Regions from separate parts of the Proteus penneri genome, predicted to be linked through region 1. Evidence: predicted binding sites of a transcription regulator. Region 1 holds the regulator's gene; each other region holds the start of a gene.
The links. Region 1 encodes PurR, which represses purine synthesis genes. Its sites were predicted from a motif close to CANGCAAACGTTTGCNTG; they were not measured.

Region 1 (5,795 bases):
CTACACAAGATGTACTCATAAATTCTCCGGCGTAAACTAAGCGGGTTTAGAGACATAAACTAAGAAAGAATGTGCGTAGATAGATAGTATTAAAATAGTATTGTGTTCAATATGAATTGAACGGATAGAATTAATAAAACAACTAATCTCACATAATCAGCGAATAATTTGTTTAATGCCTCAAAATCCGAAAGAAAATAGATAAAGCGCAGTTAAGCGTTTAGATAAGTATAGGTATGTGAATTATTTTTCTCTATAAAATAAAACGGCCATTTTTTATAAAATAGCCGTTTTGAGAATTATCTTAAAATAAAAGGGGGAGTTATTCAGTTGCTTGAACTGTGTGTTTGGCAACAGATTTATTACGCTGAATAAAGTAACCAACTGCCATTGGGATCGCTGTTAACGCCATAATTGCAGTAGTGTTAATTAGGGGATGCTGGCTGATAAATGCAGACACGATAAAACTTGCTAAACTACAAAGACCCAGTTGTAGCGCATTTTGTAATGCGGCTGCTTTACCACTGATTTCAGGATAAGCCGATAAAGCATTAGATACAGCGATTGGATAGGAAGCGCCATTCATTGCAGCCATAATACAGAACGGAATTAAGATCGTGGTTAATGTTGGCTCAGTAAATTTAGCAACAAGGTATAATGCAGTCATACTAACAGCATAACCAATTAATAGCAGTGGTAATAATGTTTTACCCGTCATTTTTGATAGTAAAATACGACAACCATAGCCACCGACCATAAAGGCAATAGTTTGTGGAATATAACTTAAACCAATATCCTGCGGAGAGTAGCCCATTTTTTCAAGAATGATTGGTGAGCCAGCTAACCAAGCAAAGAAACCTGCACTACAAGACGCGTAAACTAATACGTTACCAGTGTAGAGCGGGGATTTTAATAAAGTCATAAATGAGGCTGAAGATTGGTTTGCATCTGTGACGGATTTTTGTTTAATGTTTTTTAGCATTAATGTCGGTAACATCAAAACTAAAGTTACCGCCATTAACAGCATGAAAATCATACGCCAGCCACCATGGTTTAATAATGATGCACCGATCAAAGGCGCAAGTGCTGGGGATAACGCAACCAGTGGCATAATTAAAGCAAAAACGCGCTGAGCGCGAGATTCATCGAAACGGTCGATGACAAGAGCTTGCCAAATAACAGCTGCAGAACAGACACCAAAAGCTTGTAAGAAGCGCATCGCAAGTAAACCTGTCGCACTTTCAACCCACAACATGCCAAGGCAGCCTAAAGAGAAAAGGCTTAACCCAATAAGAAGAATAGGTTTTCGACCTACTTTGTCAGAAAGTGGTCCCCAAAGTAACTGAGCAACAGCAAAACCAAATAAAAAGATACTTAAGCTATTACTGATAGCGCCTTCGCTGATAGCGAGTTCACGCTGCATCATACCGAATGCAGGCAAGTACATATCAATTGCTAAGTAACCTAGCATACTCAAACCAGCTAGGTACACCATGAAGCTCATAGGTGTTTTTGATTGTGTGGACGTTTTAGTATTCATTTTATTTTCTATGCTATGTGATGTAGAACATTTTATGTATTGTAACTAAGACTTATTTTACTTGTGAAACGGGAATATTTGGTTAATGCTGTGAAAAATTTTCAAAGGAATAAACTCTATGTGGTCAGAATACTCTTTAGAAGTTGTTGATGCAGTTGCAAGAACAGGAAGTTTTAGCTCAGCTGCGCAAGAATTGCACAGAGTGCCATCCGCCGTTAGTTACACTGTTCGGCAATTAGAAGAATGGCTTGCTGTTCCTCTGTTTGAGCGCCGTCACCGTGATGTAGAACTAACCGATGCAGGTAAAATTTTCATCAAAGAAGCACGATCTGTTATCAAAAAAATGAATGACACCCGACATCTATGTCAACAGGTTTCCAATGGGTGGCGTGGTCAATTTAGTATAGCAGTTGATGGCATTGTTAAACCCGAAAGAACACAACAACTTATTCTCGATTTTTATCGTCATTTTCCTGATATTGAGTTGTATGTCTACCCAGAAGTGTTTAATGGGGTATGGGACTCCTTAGTTAATGGTCGTGTTGATTTAGCCATTGGTGCAACAAGAGCGTCACCAATTGGTGAACGTTATAGTTTCAGGGATATGGGTTTTATGCCTTGGCGCTGTGTTTGTCATGTTGATCACCCATTAGCTAAAGCGGAACATCCACTAACGGATGATGAAATGCGACCTTATCCTAGCCTATGTTTAGAGGATACATCACGTAGTTTACCAAAGCGTGACACTTGGGCGTTAAATAACCAACGTAGAATGGTTGTACCAACGTGGGATATGGGGCTTGAATGTTTGTTGGCAGGATTATGTGTAGGAATGGTGCCTTGGCATCGTGCTGAGCCATTGATAGTCCAAGGAAAGTTAGTTACTTTGCAACTGGCACAGCCATTGCCAGACAGCCCATGCTGTCTGACGTGGGTCGATAAAAGTGAATCGCCTGCTTTGACATGGTTGTTAGATTATCTTGGAGATAGCCAAACCTTAAATGAGGAATGGCTTCGCTAGAAATCAGATAGCTGGATAAATAAGAATTAACGGCGGTAGTCGATAAAAGGACCGTCGGCAACTGAACGGCGCTCAACTAATCGCGGATGAACTTCGATTGTTTGGGCGTCTTCGCGTTTATTAACGATGCGATCAAGCAACATTGATAATGCCATTTGGCCTAAACGCTCTTTTGGCTGATGAACGGTTGTTAGCGCAGGTGTAAAATAACGTGCATTACGAATATTGTCGTAGCCCACAATAGAAATATCTAAAGGAACACGCAGGCCAAGTTCATCCGCAGCGCAAATTGCGCCCATTGCCATGACATCACCACCACAAAAAACTGCAGTAGGGCGCTGTTTTTGGTTTAGCATTTGATACATCGCTTTATAACCAGATTCAGGTTCAAAGTCACCTTGTACAATCCACTCATCTTTTACTGTGATTTTGGCTTCTTCCATAGCTTTTAGAAAGCCCTGTAGACGACCACCACCAGTGTTGCGCTCTAATGGTCCAGGAATAATACCGATATCGCGATGACCACGCTCAATAAGGTAACGACCTGCGATATAGCCGCCATGGAAAGCGTTATCGATAATGGTATCAGTAAAGTCACCACGCGCTTTTCCCCAATCCATGACAACCATGGGAATATTACGATAGCCTTCTAAAAGAGTCAGAAGGTGATCAGGATATTCAGAACACATGACTAATAATCCATCAACACGTTTTTGTGCCAGCATGGCTAAATACGCTTTTTGCTTATCAAGATTGTTATGTGAGTTACATAAAACCAGTGTATAGCCTTTGCTATAACAACTATTTTCAACTGCTTCAATCACCTCAGCGAAGTAAGGAGCTTCACTGGACGTGGCTAACAGGCCAATAGATTTGGTGTGATTGACTTTCAAACTACGCGCAACGGCACTTGGCGAATAATTTAATTCTTTTATAGCGGCCCAAACTGTTGCTCGTGTGTTCTCAGCAACAAAACGGGTTTTGTTGATCACATGAGAAACAGTCGTGGTTGATACGCCTGCGCGTTTTGCCACGTCTTTTATTGTTGCCATGGTGTGGAAAACTCCTGACCTTCATTGGTCTCTTTTATCTAATTTTATGGTTTAACTGCCAGTATAGTCATACATAGGGCAAACACTGGCAATAATTTAGCGATTAGCTGTGAATTTTGTATGATCTAGCTCAAAAGTGAAAGTATTAATCAATGTTATAAATTGTGCACTAGTCGCTATTTTAACAAATTCTGATATGTGATAATAATTAACCATGACAAGGTTATGGTTAATAATGTGTATTATAATCATTTTGAGGGAGAATAGATGGATACGGATCTGAAATTTGGTTTGAGTACAGCAGTAGCAGCGCTGGTTATGATTGTTATTTTTTCTACTCTGCTTTTCTAATCATGTTTTAATAAGTACTCGATTAATTTAAGTAATAGATTATCGAATACTGAATATAACAAAGGGCTCAAGGCCCTTTGTTATTATGTCATCAAAAATGAATCTCAATCATTCACCTTTGATTATCAATCTAAATTAAGCAAGGTTAGCTTCAACAAATGACCAGTTAACCAATGCCCAGAACTCTTCTAAATATTTAACACGTGCATTGCGGTAGTCGATATAGTAAGCATGTTCCCATACGTCTACAGTTAATAGTGGTTTATCTGCACCTGAAACTGGCGTTGCCGCATTAGAGGTGTTAACAATTGCAACTGAACCGTCAGCTTTTTTAACTAACCAAGTCCAACCTGAACCGAAGTTTTTTGCTGCGGCATCATTAAATTGCTTTTTGAATTCTTCAAAAGAGCCAAATGCCTTGTTGATAGCATCAGCAATTTTACCTGTTGGTGCACCACCTGCATTTGGTGCTAAGCAGTTCCAGTAGAAAGTGTGATTCCATACTTGTGCCGCGTTATTGAAAATACCACCATCGGTAGACTTGATGATTTCTTCTAAAGATTTGCTTTCTAAATCAGTACCTTTAACTAGGTTATTTAAATTAGTTACATAGGTTTGGTGGTGTTTGCCGTAGTGATATTCTAAAGTTTCTTTAGAGATATGTGGCTCAAGAGCATCTAACGCATAAGGTAATTTTGGTAATTCGAAAGACATTGCGTACTCCTTTAAACTATCTATTTCGGGTTTTGTGCCTGAAATCATTCCATCAAAACCATTTGAATCGATAGAATGAGGCAAATGAATCACTAATTTGTTACTATTTTGCTAATTATTTTAACAAAAATTCATTGAAATAACAGCTAAATATCTTTTATCTATAGTTATAAGCCATATAGATTAGTTATACTCATAAGAGTATAGCTCACTGAGCAACTCGTAAAGCAGTAAAATAATGGCTGTAATCAGAGCCTAGATTCTCTAATTGTGGCATATTCTGCTTATTCCATTATCAATGTGTACATCATTTTCACTACGACTAAGAATAGAAATAATGCAAATATTTGACGAACCCTTGGGATAGGGAGGCGATAAGCAACTTTCACACCGATAGGGGCGAAGAGAATGCTAGTAATACTTATTCCGATAAAGGCAGGTAAGTAGATAAAACCGAGGTAATAGTCATCAATATTTGTTTGATTCCAGCCATAGATAATACCCATGATGGTGCCTATGGCAGCGATGATGACACCAATCATTGAAGAGGTTGCAATACATTTACGTGTATTAAATCCCCAATGACTTAAAAGAGGAATAGTGATAGTACCACCAGCAATACCGATAAAACTGGATATAAAGCCAATTAAAGAGCCACCACTTGTTAACGCAGGTTTTGAAACAATAGGATCTTTCACGTTTTCAATACGTTCAGCTTCTTTCTTTTTAGTTAATAATCCATAGATGGTATATACCATGAAAATACAGAACACGATTTGTAATATCGTGTTTGACATTTTTTGTACCAGAAATGTCCCAACAAGCATACCGATGATAGTGCCGATAGATAATAGAGGAAATTGCTGCCATAAAATGGCTTTATGTTTGTTATGGGAATACGCTGAAGATGCTGTAGAAAATATAATCACAGAGAATGAGGTAGATAAGGCAATTTTCATCACCATATCTATTGGAATAGCTTGTTGACTCACTACATACATAACTACCGGAACAATGATTGCACCGCCTCCTATGCCAAGTAGCCCAGCAAAAAAGCCAGTAATACATCCTACTACAAGAAACAGCAAAATCATGTCCATAGTTAATACTCATCAGG
Region 2 (5,795 bases), 1.3 Mb from region 1:
TCTCGTGTCGGTGTTTTCCAACCATCAACAAAAAGTAAAGGTGGGATCAATAGAACGAGGAATAATTCAGGATCAAAAGTGACATGTAAACCAAACTGAGGCCATGCCAATAAAGCCCCTATCACAATCTGTATTAATGGTAACGGAACACGAAAGGGAATTAATTTTGTGATAACTCCCGAAACTGAAACCACCAGTATTAAAATCAAAATAGTAAAGAAAATTTCCATGTTACCCTTACATGCCTATTTTTATCCTGAAACCAGCCATTTCCCCTTATAAAAGGGAAACCTACCGAACGATAAAGAAACATATTATGTAAAATTCGCGCATCGTACTTTTCTTTATCAATGTATCTATGCTTATTTTAAACAGATCCCACATAGACTCTGTGAGAATATTTAAAAATTAAGATTAATCGTAGCTAACACCGCACATTGTACACAATTTATTGTTCTCTATTTATTAACGGCATTAATTCTAGAAAGCATACGTTTTTATTTCTCTTTTTCAGTCTAAGCAATGTAATAGACCGTATAAAAACGTAAAACGTTAAGTTATTAAATAAAAAATCATAGATAAATAACAATTACGATTAAATTTGAGAGCTAACGCGTAATGCTAATGATTATTCAATTGTTCTTAACATCGACATCATGACAACATCACAATATTTACCTTCTTTAAAAGCAGCTTTACGGCGTACACCTTCAACTTCAAAACCTAGTTTCTTATACAGATGCAAACCTCTTTCGTTGTCTGAATACACTTCTAATTCTAATCGTGTGGCTGCTAACCAGTTGAAAGCATAATCAATTGCTGTCTTAATAAGTAATTTACCAACACCTTTTCCTGAGTATTCAGCGCCAACACCGATACCAAAACTGACAATGTGGCGACGACGAGGATGATTATCGATTATCAGTGCTAAATGCCCCGCGACTTGATCATCAATAGTTGCAACAAAATGAGGAATATTTTGTTCTGAAAATTCAAGTAATCTTTTTTTCCACATCGTGACCGAAGGGTAAGGAAATTGGCAAGTACAAATATATAAATCAGGATGAGTATATAACTGTTGAATTGCGGCTGCGTCGTCTGGCTCACCATGGCGTATTTTTATTTCTTGCATATATTCTACCAAAAATTTAACAACTAGACTTTATTTCGACAATAGCGAATAAAAGTAGATAAATAAATAGCAAAAAGGCGGAATAAAAATATATTCCGCCTTTTGTCTTTAAAACCGATTATTTAAATTAAATTGCCCACTCACCCGCATAAAATGCCACTAAAGCAATAGTAATTAATACAGTACCAATATTGAGTTTACGCCATTCACCTGCAAAGACACGACCAATAACCAAACAGCCGAAACCTAACATAATACCGGTGACAATATTACACGTTAAAACAATAAATACAGCGCACACCATGCCTGACATTGCATCAACAAAATCACTAAAATCTAACTTAGTGACGTTACCTAGCATCAATAAACCCACATACATTAATGCTGGTGCCGTTGCATAAGCGGGAACTAAATAAGAGAGAGGCGATAAGAAAAGGATCAATAAAAATAAAATGCCCACCACTGTTGCGGTTAATCCAGTTTTACCACCAGCGGCTGTTCCTGCAGCAGATTCAACATAAACCGCAGCTGGTGCGGCGCCAATAACGCCCGCAAAAATGCTACTAACAGAGTCAGAAGTCAGCGCTTTTCCGCCATTAATAATTTGCCCGCGTTTATCTAATAAGTTTGCTTGACCTGCAACAGCACGAATAGTCCCGGTTGCATCAAAAATAGCGGTCATTACTAATGCTAATACGCTAGGTAAAACTAAAGGTTGTAATGCTCCTTTAATATCCATTGCGAATAATAAAGAAAGCCCATCTTCACCCAATTGAGGCATTTTAAAAACACCTTGGTATTTCACATTAGGATCGAAAATCAGCCCAATAATCGAAATGGCAACAATCACTAATAATACGCCACCTGGAACTTTGCGTTTTTCTAATCCGAAAATAGCGGCTAATCCTGCAAGTGACATCAGAACAGAAAATGAAGTGAATTTACCCATTGCCACAGGCAAACCATCAAAGGGGTTTTTAACGACAAGCCCAACACTATTGGCGGCAATTAAAAGTAAAAATAAACCTATCCCTATTCCTGCGCCATGAGCAATACCTGTCGGAATATTTTTTAAGATCCAAGTACGAATGCCAGTTAATGAGAATACAGTGAATAAACACCCCATTAAGAATACGGCGCCTAATGCAACAGGCACAGAGATGTTTTGTCCCAAAACCAAGCTAAAAGCGGTAAATGCTGTTAATGAAATAGCACAACCAATCGCCATAGGAAGATTTGCCCACAATCCCATGAGAAGAGAGCCCAATCCCGCGACTAAACAGGTTGCAATAAAAACCGCTGTATGTGGAAAACCAGCTTGTCCTAACATACTAGGAACAACAATCACGGAATACACCATAGCCAGAAATGTCGTCAAACCGGCGATCATTTCTTTGCGAACAGTAGTACCACGAGCTGTAAGTTTAAAATAGCTATCCAGTTTACCTGTGCTTGCTGATTGATTAGCAGACATTACATTCCTCTGACATAAAAACGGTTCACTCTCCAAAAAAACGGAAACGATTACGTATCAATTAAAATAACCTCTTACCGATAAAAATCTTAAGAGGGAGTCAAAAAGCAAACGTTTGGTTTTTTGTGTGGACTGAGTGAGAGAATTTGACGCAAACGATTATCTGGTGATATTAGGGTAAGAATCAAGTGAAAAAATACATTTTTAATAAAAATGTCATAAAAAGATAGTTTAAAGTTAGAAAAACAGAAAAAGAGGAAAGCAGCTGCCTACTTTCCTCATTATTCTACTTTTGTACAATTATCCAATGTCATACTTATCTCACAGTGGAAAACATCTTAGTTAATTGTTTTTATTTAATTTATATTATCTATCACAATAATTAGGTATATCTATCTATTATTAGTAACTTTAATAAGTTACTTAGATAAATAATACCTTCCGTTCCCAATGTGTGGCAATTAATGATATGCAGTATTCATTATTTTTATCTGAAGATAAGTTTATCTTCTACTTCTAACGTTAGATGAATAGATGCCGTTTTAGCAAACAGTTTTCTGTTTTGTATAAGCATTTCTAGATTATTCTTAATAAATTTTAAAATAAGTTCAATTACGAAAGATAATTATAACCATTTATAGAAAACAAGAAGATAAGATCTTAATATTTAGAAATCGAGAAAAGAAAGGCTTCCTCTATCGTCATTCTATCGCTAAATAGAATACGATAGAGAAAAAATCATATTAAGATGGGCTATTATTGAGTGTTTTAACACCGAGATTCCAACGTTCCATCGTTGATACTAAGAATAAACCTGTCATAGCAACCAATAAGAATGGTAGTGAAGATGAAGAAATTTCTGACATCGCGCCAGCCAGCAAAGGCCCTGATAAATTACCAATCCCCCATAACATCGCAGCGGATGCATTTGCGACCATCAGATCATTGCCTGAGAAATATTGTCCAATTTGTACCAACGCAATGGTGTATATCGCACCCGCTGTTGCACCCAATACCAGTAATAAAGGCCAAATCAAAAATGTATGAGACATCGTGATAGGTAATAATAAGCTTGCAAGTAAAGTCACGACACCACAAACTCGATATAACCGCGTTCTATTCATATGATCGGCAAGCCAGCCAAATGGCATTTGCATAATTGCATCACCCGCTAAAATCGCGCTTATCATCATTGCCGCAATAGCTTCAGTATGCCCTACACTTAAGCCATAAATAGGAAACATAGAAAGCACTGTGCCATCAAAAAAAGCAAAGAAAACAATGCCACCACAGATTGCTGGTGCAACTTTAACAAAGCGGATAATAGAAAAATTAGGCTCTTGTGTATCTTTTGGTAATTTATCACCTGTTTTTTGATCCATCATTAAAAACAGGACAATAGAGATAATATGAATAAAGACACTAATTAAAATCGGTGTCTTATCTGCAACGCCATAAAGCGCAATAATTGAAGGCCCTAATAACTGGCTAATCGTAAATACCGTGGTATATACCGCTAAAATCCGCCCACGTTTATTATCTGGTGAAAGCTCATTAATCCACGTTTCTCCTAAACAAATCATCACACCACTGGCAATACCCGTGATTAATCGTAAAGGAAATAGCAACTCTAAAGGCAAACTTCCCATTAAGGGTAATAAACTTATTGCAGAAATAATGGTCGCTAATAGCATAGCAAAGCGTTTACCGATCCATTGCACAATACGCCGAGCAAAGGGGGAAATAATTAACATTCCAATAGCGGGTGCTGCGGAAATAAGCCCAATAATAGATTCATTAATACCCACTAAATTAAGGCGCAGTGCCACCATAGGAATAGTTAATCCGATAACTATCCCGATAACGCCAATACTTACCGTGATAGTGGTTATCGCAAAAACTTCAGATTGGCGATAATTTTGATGTGACATGTTATTTTGTTTCTGCGAATAACAGAAACCTCTGTAATAAAAGGAAGGTGATTAAATAAAATATTGTCGTATATTATAGGGGATAAGAAATAGATAAACATGCTTAAAAAGCAACATTAATTAGAGAAAGATCTCTATTTGACTCTCGATGATCTTTACCTTTCACAATATTCTCACTTTATCGTTATTTATCCTACAACGCTTAAAAAAAGAACGATAGATAAGCACAATATCTAATGCCAATACAATGGTATAAATCACACTCATTAAATTAGCGTAATCATTAAAACTAGAACAGTGATCGTAAGACTATTCACAAAATACAGCAGAAACAGGATCTCATTTTTCCGAATACGGTTAATTAGTGTTATTATCTAATTAGAATAACACTTTTAAACTAACGATATTTTGAATTGGCAATGAACTCACAACCTCCTAAAAAAACGAATGAATACCTTGGTAATAAAGTCAAACAATTAAGACAATCTCGAAATTTATCACTTAATGAGTTATCAAGAAAATCGGGAATATCCAAGGCTGCATTGTCAAAATTAGAATCGGGTGATTCTAATCCTAGAATCGATACCTTAGAGGCTATCGCAATAGCCCTTGGCTTTCCTTTGGGAGATTTATTTAGTTTTACACGTGAAGAATACCCTCGCTTAGAGCGACATAAGCCTATCGTGGGTGATTATGCCCAAGAGTTTAAATTTCGTATTGGCATCGGCAATATTACTGAAATTTGGCATATCGAAATGAAGCATGGCGCGATCATCAATAGCCCTGCTCACGCTGACGGCACCCAAGAGCACATCATGGTCTATTCTGGTAAATTAATGATGCGTTTTGATAACGACGAAACCGTCTTACTAGAAACTGGCGATTTTTATGCTTTCCACGGTAATGTCCCTCACTCGTATATCTGTGTTGAAGGACATTTGCGTGCCTCTGTGATTATGTCTAGCCCAAATCAGCAGCATTATCATCACCGCCCTTAAGCGATATTATTGGCTCTTTCAATTAGTGAGTGAGCCAATAATATAAGGCGATTAATTTAAATAACTTTCCATTTGCTCAAAAACACGTAGATCATCGCTGAATCTCACTTCTTTTACGTCTTCAAGCTTTTCCACCTGACTGACCATTTGCATAAGACGATCATCTTTTTGCACTAATAGCCAGATACGGCTTTTATCGCTGTTTTTCATCGGTAAACACAAAATGCCATCAACGTTAAATGCACGGCGAGCAAATAGCC
Region 3 (5,795 bases), 880 kb from region 1:
CATTTGATGAACAAACCACTATCGTTGAATTCGACGAGTTGAATATTATTCCGATGGTAGATCCTGCTCCGGAACTTTCACCTTTAGCACAAGTTTATCAAGCGTTAGTACTTGCAACGCGTGATTATGTAATTAAAAACGGCTTTAAAGGGGCAATTCTAGGCTTATCTGGTGGTATTGACTCTGGATTAACGGTTGCTATCGCAGCTGATGCCTTAGGCAAAGAGAGTGTTCAGGCCGTTATGATGCCATTCCGTTATACTTCAGAAATGAGTATTCATGACGCGAAAGAACAAGCAGATTTATTAGGTGTTGAGTTTGATACTGTTTCTATTGAACCGATGTTTGATGCTTTTATGGCTCAGCTTGCTCCTATGTTTAAAGATACTGCCGCAGATACCACAGAAGAAAATCTACAAGCACGTTGTCGTGCTGTTATTTTGATGGCAATGTCGAATAAACGCCGTCGTTTAGTGTTAACTACAAGCAATAAAAGTGAATCAGCAGTGGGATATTCTACATTGTATGGTGATATGGCGGGGGGTTTTGATGTACTAAAAGATGTCCCTAAAACGTTAGTTTTTGAGCTTTCTAAATATCGAAACACACTTTCACCCGCTATTCCTCAGCGTGTTATTGATAGACCACCATCAGCAGAACTTGCACCAGGACAAACAGACCAAGATAATTTACCTCCTTATGACATTCTGGATGCTATTCTTGAAGGCTATGTTGAGCAAGATAAATCTGTATCTGACTTAGTTGCAGCAGGATTTGATGAAGCAACCGTCCGTAAAGTGATAAAATTAGTCGATATTAATGAATATAAGCGACGTCAAGCCCCTGTCGGGCCACGTATTACAAGTCGTAATTTTGGTAAAGATCGCAGATACCCAATTACAAGCGGTTTTGGTCGCCACAACTGGTAATAGCAGGATAATACGATGAAAAAAATTGAAGCGATAATTAAGCCGTTTAAATTAGATGATGTAAGAGAAGCACTGGGTGAAGTGGGTATCACGGGAATGACCGTAACAGAAGTAAAAGGCTTTGGTCGCCAAAAAGGGCATACAGAGCTTTACCGCGGTGCCGAATACATGGTCGATTTTTTACCTAAAGTAAAGATTGAAATTGTTGTCTCTGATGAAATTGTTGAAACCTGTGTAGATACAATTATGACAACAGCACAAACAGGTAAAATTGGTGACGGTAAGATTTTTGTTTTTGATGTGAATCGTGTTATTCGTATTCGTACTGGCGAGCAAGACGAAGAGGCTATTTAATTAATTAACTTAAGCCAAATAATTTATTATTCATTTTTATTTAAGTCCGATATTTTTAATCAAGATATCGGGCTTTTTCTTTTTCTTGTACATAATTAATTTTTTAATGTTTTGCCTATAATGCTATTTATATCTTATACAAGTCTATTGATGATATAGAACAATTTATTTTACTATTTTTTGTGAATTTTAAGGCACAAAATGTTATTCAATAACTTTTAAGTAAAGTTATTATCATCAATATTAAAAATTATTAAGGTATGGGCAAAATAGTGTTTAATTATTTATTAAAGCGTCTCGCTTTATTTTTATGTGCAGCAGTATTAATCGCTATCACTACGGGATTTATTTTTCTTGATATTTTGGTTTTTGATAATGGTATTTCTGAAACGTCGGTAACTGAATTAGCCCAAGAAATTATCGTTGCTATTATTTGCTTATTCTTTTTTGTTAAAGTGTGCCAAAAAAGTGAACAACGGGGAGCATTCACGCTTATTATGGGGTTTTTCTTGTGTATTTTAATTCGTGAATTAGATGGTGTATTTGATCAGATTGCACACGGATCTTGGGTTTGGTTTGCTCTAACGGTAGCATTTGTTTCTATTGCCATTGCAATTAGAGAAGGCAAGAAAACATTAAAAGGCTTATTTCATTTTATTACTCATCCAAGCCATGGAATGTTAGTTGCTGGCCTGTTATGTATTTTATTGTTTTCTCGTTTATTTGGCATGGGAATACTTTGGCATAAATTATTAGGTGAAGATTACAACCGTGCCGTTAAAAATATGGTGGAAGAGGGAAGTGAGTTATTTGGTTATACACTCTGTTTAATTAGTGTTATTTGGTACGGTTTTTCTGCTAAAGAGCATGTAATTCCCGCAGCGATTGAAAATAAATATCGATCATAAAAAGGTAGTGAAATAACCTAAAAAAGCGCTGATAATATAATGCTACAGCGCTTTTTTATTTAATTTAAAATTGAATGTTAATGAAGGTGTTTTTACTGCAAATCTTGCGTAATAACGGCATGCGGACCAAAACATTCATAATGAAGTTTTTCGCTATTAATACCCAGTTCAATAAGCTGCTTAGCAACAGATTGCATAAAAGGTAATGGACCACAAAAATAGAATTGCATATCAGGAATAGCTAACCAATCTTCAACTTGTTTTAATATCATTAATCCTTTGAATTGATAATCTTTATTTTGCACGTCTTCAGCACGTGGCGTGCGATACCATATTGCTTGTTGATAGTGTGAAAGCTGATTGCCGACTTGATTAACTTCATCTTTAAAAGCATGAACACCGCCGTGTTCAGCCGCATGTAACCAATTAATATTTGCTTGATGAGTTGAAAGTGTGTGTAACATAGACAGCATTGGTGTTAAACCCACACCTGCTGAAATTAAGGTTACTGGCGTTGTTGGTGACACATCTAAATAGAAATCGCCCCCTGGTGCGGCGACTTGTAAAATATCCCCTTCTTGAATATGGTCATGAAGAAAATTCGATAAAATACCTTTCTCTTCGCGTTTGACTGCGATGCGGTATGTTTTATTATTTGAAGATTGAGTTAATGAATATTGACGTATTTCTTGGTTCTCAAGGCGTTCATCACGGATATAAAGACTTAAATATTGTCCAGCTTGATAAGGTGTAATATCAAGGCCGTCTTCAGGAGCTAATTCAAAGCTGGTAATGACATCACTTTGTTTTACTTTATGTTTAACTTTAAAGTTTCGTAATCCTCTCCAACCTCCATTTGTTTGTTCTTTTTGTTGATAAATTTGCTCTTCGCGTTTGATAAAGACATCTGCCAATACTTGATAAGCCGCTCCCCAAGCATCTAGCACTTCTTGTCCGGGACTAAACATCTCATCAATGGTTGCTAATAAATTTTCACCGACGATGGGATAGTGTTCAGGAAGAATGTTTAAACTAGCGTGTTTTTGTGCAATTTTTTCAACGGCAGGCAAAATGGTAGTTAAGTTTTCAATGTTCGTTGCATAAGCGCATATCGCATTAAATAAGGCTTCACGTTGTGCGCCACTGTTCTGATGACTCATGGTGAAAATATCTTTTAACTCTGGATGACGAGAAAACATTCGATCATAAAAATGGGCGGTTAATGCTGGGCCTGTTTTAGCAATGAGAGGAATTGTTGATTTAATTGACGCGATAGTTTGTGCATCTAACATAATTGCTCCTGAAAATTTTTCAGTTTATTGTGAATATTTATAAATTGTATTTTATATGCAACTTATCTCTTTTTGATTATTTTGTAAATCTCTGTTTTTATTTTTTAACAAAAAATCTCAATTCTTAGAGAATGATGCGGGGTGTTTGCAAAATAAGGCGAGATGTGCCTCAAAAAGAGGAATAAGCACAGGATAAAATGAGGTTGTTAAAAAGTAATAATGTGCTGTTTTAGTTGGATGGCAAACGATTGCGTATTTTTTCATTAGGGGCTATCTCAATGAAGAAAAAGAGTTTACACTGTATGTCATTCTTTCTCCCGTATGGGAGTTTGTCTTTAGTGAAGTTAGCTGAGTCAGGAGATGTGAATGTTAAAACGTGAAATGAATATTGCTGATTACGATCCAGAATTATGGAATGCAATGGAAGGTGAAGTGACTCGTCAAGAAGAGCACATCGAACTAATTGCTTCTGAAAACTATACCAGCCCTCGTGTTATGCAGGCGCAGGGATCTCAGCTGACAAATAAATATGCTGAAGGCTATCCGGGTAAACGTTACTACGGTGGTTGTGAGTATGTGGATGTTGTAGAGCTACTGGCTATCGATCGTGCAAAAGCATTATTTGGTGCAGATTACGCTAACGTACAGCCTCACTCAGGCTCTCAAGCAAATGCCGCTGTTTATATGGCATTATTAAAACCAGGTGATACTGTTTTAGGTATGAACTTAGCGCAAGGCGGTCACTTAACTCATGGTTCACCAGTTAACTTCTCTGGTAAACTATATAATATCGTACCTTATGGTATTGATGAATCGGGAAAAATTGATTACGAAGATATCGCTATTCAAGCTAAAAAACATCAACCAAAAATGATTATTGGTGGCTTCTCTGCCTATTCTGGTTTGGTTGATTGGGCAAAAATGCGTGAAATCGCAGATAGCATTGGTGCCTACCTGTTTGTTGATATGGCGCACGTTGCGGGTATGATTGCTGCGGGTGTTTATCCTAACCCAGTTCCTCATGCACATGTTGTTACAACAACAACGCATAAAACATTAGCAGGCCCACGTGGTGGTCTTATCCTTGCTAAAGGTGGCGATGAAGAGTTTTATAAAAAACTGAATTCTGCTGTATTCCCTGGTTCTCAAGGTGGTCCTTTAATGCATGTTATTGCAGGTAAAGCGGTTGCATTAAAAGAAGCTATGGAGCCAGAATTTAAGGTTTATCAGCAACAAGTTGCCAAAAACGCGAAAGCAATGGTAGACGTTTTCTTAGATCGCGGTTATAAAGTAGTGTCTGGCGGAACTGAAAACCACCTGTTTTTATTAGACTTAGTTGATAAAGACATTACAGGTAAAGATGCAGATGCTGCACTGGGTCGTGCAAATATCACTGTTAACAAAAACAGTGTACCAAATGATCCACGTAGCCCATTTGTAACTTCTGGTATTCGTATCGGTTCTCCAGCAATTACACGTCGTGGTTTTAAAGAAGCGGAAGCTCGTGAATTAGCCGGTTGGATGTGTGATGTCCTTGATAATATCAATGATGAAGCGAACATTGAGAAAGTGAAACAAAAAGTCTTGGATATCTGCGCTAAATTTCCAGTTTACGCATAAGTTTGTAACGATATAATAAACCCGTTGTACAAGCCCGCTTCGAGAACTTGTTCTTGGCGGGTTTTTTGCATCTTAAAAATGGGGGATTGGATGGTTATTCCATCAACATTGTGGCTTGCCTTAGATTATTTCACTTATTTCTTCTCATACGGCATCTTTTTACCTTTTTGGTCCATATGGCTAAAAGGAGAAGGTGTTGATCCTGCAATGATAGGTCTGTTATTAGGTGTAGGTTTAACCGCACGTTTTGTTGGTAGTCTAATTTTAACACCTGCGGTAAAAGATCCGTCAAAACTTATCACTGCATTAAGATTATTTGCTTTTCTCTCATTACTTTTTACTGTTGCATTTATGATGGGTAGCCATTGGGCATGGTTATTCTTTGTGATGACAGGATTTAACGTTTTCTTTTCACCTATGGTGCCTTTAGGCGATTCTCTAGCAGGAACATGGCAAAAACAGTTTCCTTTAGACTATGGAAAAATCCGCGTTTGGGGCTCAATCGCTTTTATTATTAGCTCATCACTGCTAGGTGTTTTAATTGATGTTTTTGGGCATCCCATTATTCTTTATGGGTTGATTGCCAGTACTTTTGCTCTATTCCTGACATCTATGCTTCGTCCTAAAGTTATGCCACAGGGTAAAGTGAAAAAAGCAGAACACAATAACGTCTCCTTTATAAAACTTATTTC
Region 4 (5,795 bases), 2.0 Mb from region 1:
CCTGAAAGGGTGTTTTTTGTTTGTTCTATTTAGGCATCAATAAAGTTAGTCTAAATTCAACTCATCTAATTTATTTTGACGACGTTCAAGCACTATCGCGGCAAGTTCGGCATCCATAACTCGTTCAATTAAGGCGTCATAGTCTTCTTTAGAAAGGCAATAGAACAACGGAGTTTTGTTGTCATCACACACAAGCAGTGTGCTGTTATCTTTAAGTGCAGTTAAAGGAGATTGTTGAAACGTGTTTAAAGATATTTTTTCAGGGGAAAAATCTTCGTCAGACATGAAAACTCCACGATAAAGAAAAGGGCAATAGCGCATTGTAACGCTTTTTATTAAGGGAGCAATCCGTGCTCCTGCGAAAGATCAATATTATAGGTGATTAATTATTTCACCATTTTGTATTTCTGAATTGAGTATTTGTTGCTCACCTTTACTTCCAGTCAATGTGCCATTGAGTGTTGATATCACTGGGCTTGCACGTAAATTACCTTTCAATTTTAGTGTAAATTGACCTATTTCATCAGAGTAGGTTGTTTTTAAACCTAATGTATAAGGTATTGATAAAGGTACATTTAAACCATTAGTAATAAGTGAAAATTGGCGTTGTTGGTTAGATTGGATTAAGCCGGCTGAACCTCGAACAATGCCGTCACCAATAAATGCTGAATATTGCTCAATAATAGCGTTATCTTGCTGAGTGACAATTTTTAAATCAGGGCGACGTAATTCAATGCGATTTAATGTTCCACTATCTGCATTGAATACGGCTGAACCTTGCCATAATCCCCATTCACCTTCTTTTGCAACCATTAAATTTTGCAATTTTCCTGTTAAGTTGGTGAATTGAAATGGAAATTCCGGCGTGATATCAATCAAAATAGATTGGTTGATAGATAACTGTTCGATAGTGATATTTTGAATATTACTCTTGGTATCTATCGGTTTAGCTAAAAAATTGAGCCAATTTTCAGGTAACGTATATAAAAGACCTGATAGTGTGGCATCTTGGATCGTGATGGTTTTATTGTCTTTATTCCAATGACCAGCAAGCTTAATTAAGCCTTTTTCATAGCGTAAACTGAGGTTATCTAGATTGAGTTGATTGTTCTGCTGGTTGAGTTTTGCGATAAGATCAGTGAAATGCTCATCTTGAAAAACAAGGTCATTTGTATTGAGCTCGCCGGTTGTAAATGAAAGAGCGTTATCCCAATTAAATTGAGAAAATTGCCCATCAAAACCACTCATTGCCCACTGTTTCCCTTCAGCCGTAAAATCAACAATATTAAGCGCTCTTATGCTAATGCGTGGGTACTCAGAGAGAGATTGAATTAATTCATTAAAAGTTTGCGAAGATTGCCAGCGTAAGCCATTCATATAAACTTCATCAAACTTCCATTGATTATCTTGATACTGACCACTTAATGAGAGTGAGCCATTAAGTAAATGCGTTCCTAGTTTTTCTATTTGAATATTATTGGGCTGATATTGACCAGAAATAATAAAGTTACTGAATTTATTATTATTTATCATTCCATCAGCAATAGAAAATTGAAAATGGCCTGCTCCAATAAAATCTTCCGATGTAGGTGCCCAAGGTGTAATTCCCCCCGTCACTTTGTTTGCTTCGAAAGAAAAATCCGCATTGGTGCTGTTTAAAATCATATTTTTAAATTGCAGAATATCAGCACTTAACGGTATTGATGGAGACTTATTGGTAAATTCAATATTGCCATTTTCTAATGTAATTTTTTGCAGATGGGAAGGGGTGGTAAAAAATTGCCAATCAAATCGGATTTGTGCTGATTTTGCCGATACTCTGGCTTTATCTTGTTTAGGATTAACGAGGAGATCATAAACAATAACTTGTTCGGGCTGCATAAGGTCATGTTCAATACCTGAGAAGCGAATATCATAATCAGTGTATTCTGTTAGCCATTCGCTTGTCTTTTGCGCTCCCCACTGAGTCTGAATAAAAGCGTAAATTATAATAATAAATAAAATAACAATAAGTATCAGAGATACCATACTTTTCATCAGCCAGCGCATTGCCCTTCTCCTGTTTTATACTCCATCAAAACAGTATACAGTTATGCCTGAAAACTAGGCGATGCTCAAGTATTCATCACTAGATAAAACAAGATTATTTAACTGTTATAATTTATGGCAACTACTTTTCTTGAGGGAAAATAAGATTAAGAATAATTGCCGTTAAGCCACCTGCAGCAATACCTGATGACAGCAATGTTTTTAGCCAATCTGGAGCAAATTGTAATATTTGAGGCTGCTGTGAAACGCCCAGCCCTACCGCAAGTGAAATCGCAAGGATCATGATGGCTCGGCGATTTAACGCTTCTTTAGAAACAATGCGTACACCAGACGCAGCTATCGTACCGAACATGACTAATGTAGCTCCGCCTAATACTGGTTCAGGAATTCTTTGCACAAATTCTGCGACAAACGGAAATAATCCTAAGATAATGAGCATCGCGGCAACAACATAGCCTACGTAGCGACTAGCAACACCAGTTAATTGGATCACACCATTATTTTGACCAAAACAAGAGTTTGGAAAGGTATTGAAAAATGCCGAAACCATAGAGTTAATTCCATTAGCCAATACGCCTCCTTTGATCCGTTTCATATACAAAGGGCCACTGACGGGTTGTTCTGAAACATCAGAAGTTGCCGTGATATCGCCAATGGTTTCTAGTGAAGTGATCATAAACACCAGCATTAAAGGAATAAGCAAGTGCCAATCAAATGACAGCCCATAATAAAACGGCTCAGGAATAGTCATAAAAGGTGTTTCTTGATGTTCTACTGGTGTGGGCAACATATCTAAAGCCCAAGCAAGAACATAGCCCACAGCCATTGCAATGACTAAAGAAGCAACGCGTAAGTAAGGATTTTTTTGTCGATTAAGTAAAATAATAACGATAAGAACAGAGCCTGCTAATAACAGGTTTTGTGGTGAACCAAAGGTATTATTTTCGATAGCAGCATAACCACCACCAATTGAAGTTAATCCAACTTGAATTAAAGAGAGGCCGATTATCATTACTACGACACCTGAAACTAATGGTGTAATGATACGTCTTGCTAAGTGAAGTACACGAGAAAGGATGATTTCGGTTAATGAGGCGACCATTAATGTCCCAAAAAGGGCCGCCATCATTGTAGGAATATCTGCTCCACCATTTTTAAGTGCTAATCCTCCCATAATGAGCGGAGCAACAAAGTTAAAGCTTGTTCCTTGGATTGATAATAATCCTGAACCTATCGGTCCCCATGCTCGAATTTGAATAAGAGAGGCAATACCTGATGCAAATAAAGACATGCTAATAATGCGTTGAGTATCGTGTGCAGGTAATCCTAATGCTTGGCAAATAAGGATCGCAGGCGTGATAACCGCGACAAACATAGCTAAAAGATGTTGGCAAGCAGCAAAAAGTGTTTGTGGTAATGGCGGTTTCTCTTCTAAAGCAAAAAGAAGTTCGCTATTTTTTTTAATTGAAACATCACTATTTTTAGGCAAATTTTGTTTTTCTGAAGTAACCATGGTGTGAATTTCTTATTCGACAAAAACAGTATTTTAATGATCTGCGCCACAAAAGCAATCGTTTGCGTGAAAATGATGTTATTAAAATGCATAAGAGGCGCTCACATTTTTATATGTTTTAACTTGTGTTTGTCTGCGTTTTTTTTTCTAATCGGGGATACCTGCTTTTGGCGTTGTTTATGGATGAACTTAGCGTCGTAGTATTTTTATATAAAATTAACAAATAAGACGGGGTACATAAATGTATCATCTTGATGTTTATGGCACGCTGGTTGCGGCCACTTTGGTTCTCTTGATCGGACGTAAGTTAGTGAAATCTGTTCCTTTTTTAGAACGGTATACGATCCCAGAACCTGTTGCAGGTGGGCTACTTGTTGCAGTTCTTCTATTAGCATCTAAATCTTTTATGGATTGGGAAGTCAGTTTTGATCTCTCACTTAAAGATCCATTAATGCTAGCCTTCTTTGCAACAATTGGTTTAAACGCGAACCTTGCAAGCTTAAAAGCGGGAGGAAAAGCGCTTTTTATTTTCGTTTTCGTTGTTGTTGGGTTGTTATTAGTGCAAAACACTGTCGGTATTGCATTGGCGAAAATGTTAGGCCTTGATCCTCTTATGGGATTATTGGCTGGTTCTATTACATTATCGGGTGGTCATGGTACAGGGGCTGCTTGGGGTAAAACGTTCGTTGAAAGTTATGGCTTCATGAGTGCGTCTGAAGTCGCAATGGCGTGTGCAACCTTTGGTTTGGTCTTAGGTGGATTGATTGGTGGCCCAGTTGCGCGTTATTTAATCAAAAATATTCCAACACCAGGAATTGGTGCTGATGATCATGAAATGCCAACGGCCTTTGAGAAACCCACTACAGGTAGAATGATTACTTCAATGGTATTGTTAGAAACCATTGCGATGATCTCTATCTGTTTAATGGCCGGTACGTTCCTTTCTCAATTGTTAGAAGGCACGGCATTCTCACTACCAACCTTTGTGTGTGTTCTGTTTATTGGTGTTATTTTAAGTAATAGCCTTTCAATGCTTGGGTTCTACCGTGTTTTTGATAGAGCGGTGTCAGTTTTAGGTAACGTGAGTTTATCGTTATTCTTAGCAATGGCATTAATGAGCCTGAAATTATGGGAACTGGCTTCACTGGCGATCCCAATGCTGGTTATCCTTGGTGTTCAAGCAGGTGTAATGGCACTTTATGCAATTTTTGTTACTTTCCGTGTCATGGGTAAAAACTACGATGCGGCGATTTTAGCAGCGGGTCACTGTGGTTTTGGTTTAGGAGCAACACCAACGGCGATTGCGAATATGCAAGCTGTTACAGATCGTTTTGGCCCTTCTCATCTTGCGTTCTTAGTCGTACCAATGGTAGGGGCATTCTTTATTGATATTGTGAATGCGATAGTGATCAAACTGTATCTACTATTGCCATTCTTTACGCCTATAGTTGCAGGATAGTTTGGTTGCTATAAATTAAAATAGCTTCAAAAACGTTAAAGAGCACCTCAATGTTGGATATCGGCATTGAGGTGTTTTTCTATGTGATATGTAACTTACTAATATATTTCAAGATCGACCTAAAGCGAGTTTAAACGCACGCTAAGCCATGTAAAAGAGAAACTTTAAGCTTGGCTGTATTGTGTTTTAGCAGGTAGCCAGCGTTCGATTAAGGCTTGAGAATGTTTAGGATAGTGTTGATGCAGGTAACGAGCGATACGCTGAACTTCAGGAACAAGTCCTTGGTCGCGCAATAAATCAGCGACTTTAAATTGTGCATTACCCGTTTGCTTGGTACCTAAAAGCTCACCGGGGCCACGGATCTCTAGATCTTTTTGTGCAATGACAAAGCCATCATTGCTATCCCTTAATACCTGCAATCGCAAACGTGCCGTTTGAGTGAGTGGTGTTTTATATAACAAGACACAATGAGAGGCGATTGCGCCTCGACCTACACGTCCACGTAGTTGGTGTAACTGTGCAAGGCCTAGCCGTTCTGGATTATCAATAATCATCAAACTGGCATTAGGCACATCAACGCCAACTTCAATCACTGTTGTTGCAACTAAAAGTTGGAGTTCATTTTCTTTAAATGCGGTCATTACGGCCTGTTTTTCTGCGGGCTTCATTCGCCCATGTACCAACCCTACTTTGATTTCAGGGAGTGCAATTGTAAGCTCATCATAGATAACTTGGGCTGCTTGCGCTTCAAGAACATCAGAATCTTCAATTAAG

Region 2: the regulator PurR is predicted to act here: its motif matches at 2,755-2,772, upstream of H1225_RS17865 (NCS2 family permease).
Region 3: the regulator PurR is predicted to act here: its motif matches at 3,721-3,738, upstream of glyA (serine hydroxymethyltransferase).
Region 4: the regulator PurR is predicted to act here: its motif matches at 3,614-3,631, upstream of gltS (sodium/glutamate symporter).

What each region holds. Positions count from the first base shown of each region.
Region 1 is NZ_CP059690.1:1,263,347-1,269,141, forward strand. Features, by position in the region: gene cfa (cyclopropane fatty acyl phospholipid synthase) at 1-19, opposite strand, end outside; gene punC (purine nucleoside transporter PunC) at 323-1,540, opposite strand; gene punR (DNA-binding transcriptional activator PunR) at 1,659-2,561, shown strand; gene purR (HTH-type transcriptional repressor PurR) at 2,588-3,613, opposite strand; gene cydH (cytochrome bd-I oxidase subunit CydH) at 3,881-3,964, shown strand; gene sodB (superoxide dismutase [Fe]) at 4,100-4,678, opposite strand; gene H1225_RS05795 (sulfite exporter TauE/SafE family protein) at 4,963-5,778, opposite strand.
Region 2 is NZ_CP059690.1:3,934,164-3,939,958, reverse strand. Features, by position in the region: gene H1225_RS17875 (Na+/H+ antiporter) at 1-230, opposite strand, end outside; gene H1225_RS17870 (GNAT family N-acetyltransferase) at 629-1,132, opposite strand; gene H1225_RS17865 (NCS2 family permease) at 1,260-2,606, opposite strand; gene H1225_RS17860 (MFS transporter) at 3,350-4,537, opposite strand; gene H1225_RS17855 (helix-turn-helix domain-containing protein) at 4,957-5,535, shown strand; gene ilvN (acetolactate synthase small subunit) at 5,587-5,795, opposite strand, start outside.
Region 3 is NZ_CP059690.1:2,148,011-2,153,805, reverse strand. Features, by position in the region: gene H1225_RS09845 (NAD+ synthase) at 1-929, shown strand, start outside; gene glnB (nitrogen regulatory protein P-II) at 945-1,283, shown strand; gene H1225_RS09835 (hypothetical protein) at 1,544-2,191, shown strand; gene hmpA (NO-inducible flavohemoprotein) at 2,284-3,483, opposite strand; gene glyA (serine hydroxymethyltransferase) at 3,850-5,103, shown strand; gene H1225_RS09820 (3-phenylpropionate MFS transporter) at 5,194-5,795, shown strand, end outside.
Region 4 is NZ_CP059690.1:3,247,236-3,253,030, reverse strand. Features, by position in the region: gene H1225_RS14625 (hypothetical protein) at 46-285, opposite strand; gene H1225_RS14620 (AsmA family protein) at 373-2,049, opposite strand; gene H1225_RS14615 (uracil-xanthine permease family protein) at 2,171-3,562, opposite strand; gene gltS (sodium/glutamate symporter) at 3,804-5,021, shown strand; gene recG (ATP-dependent DNA helicase RecG) at 5,186-5,795, opposite strand, start outside.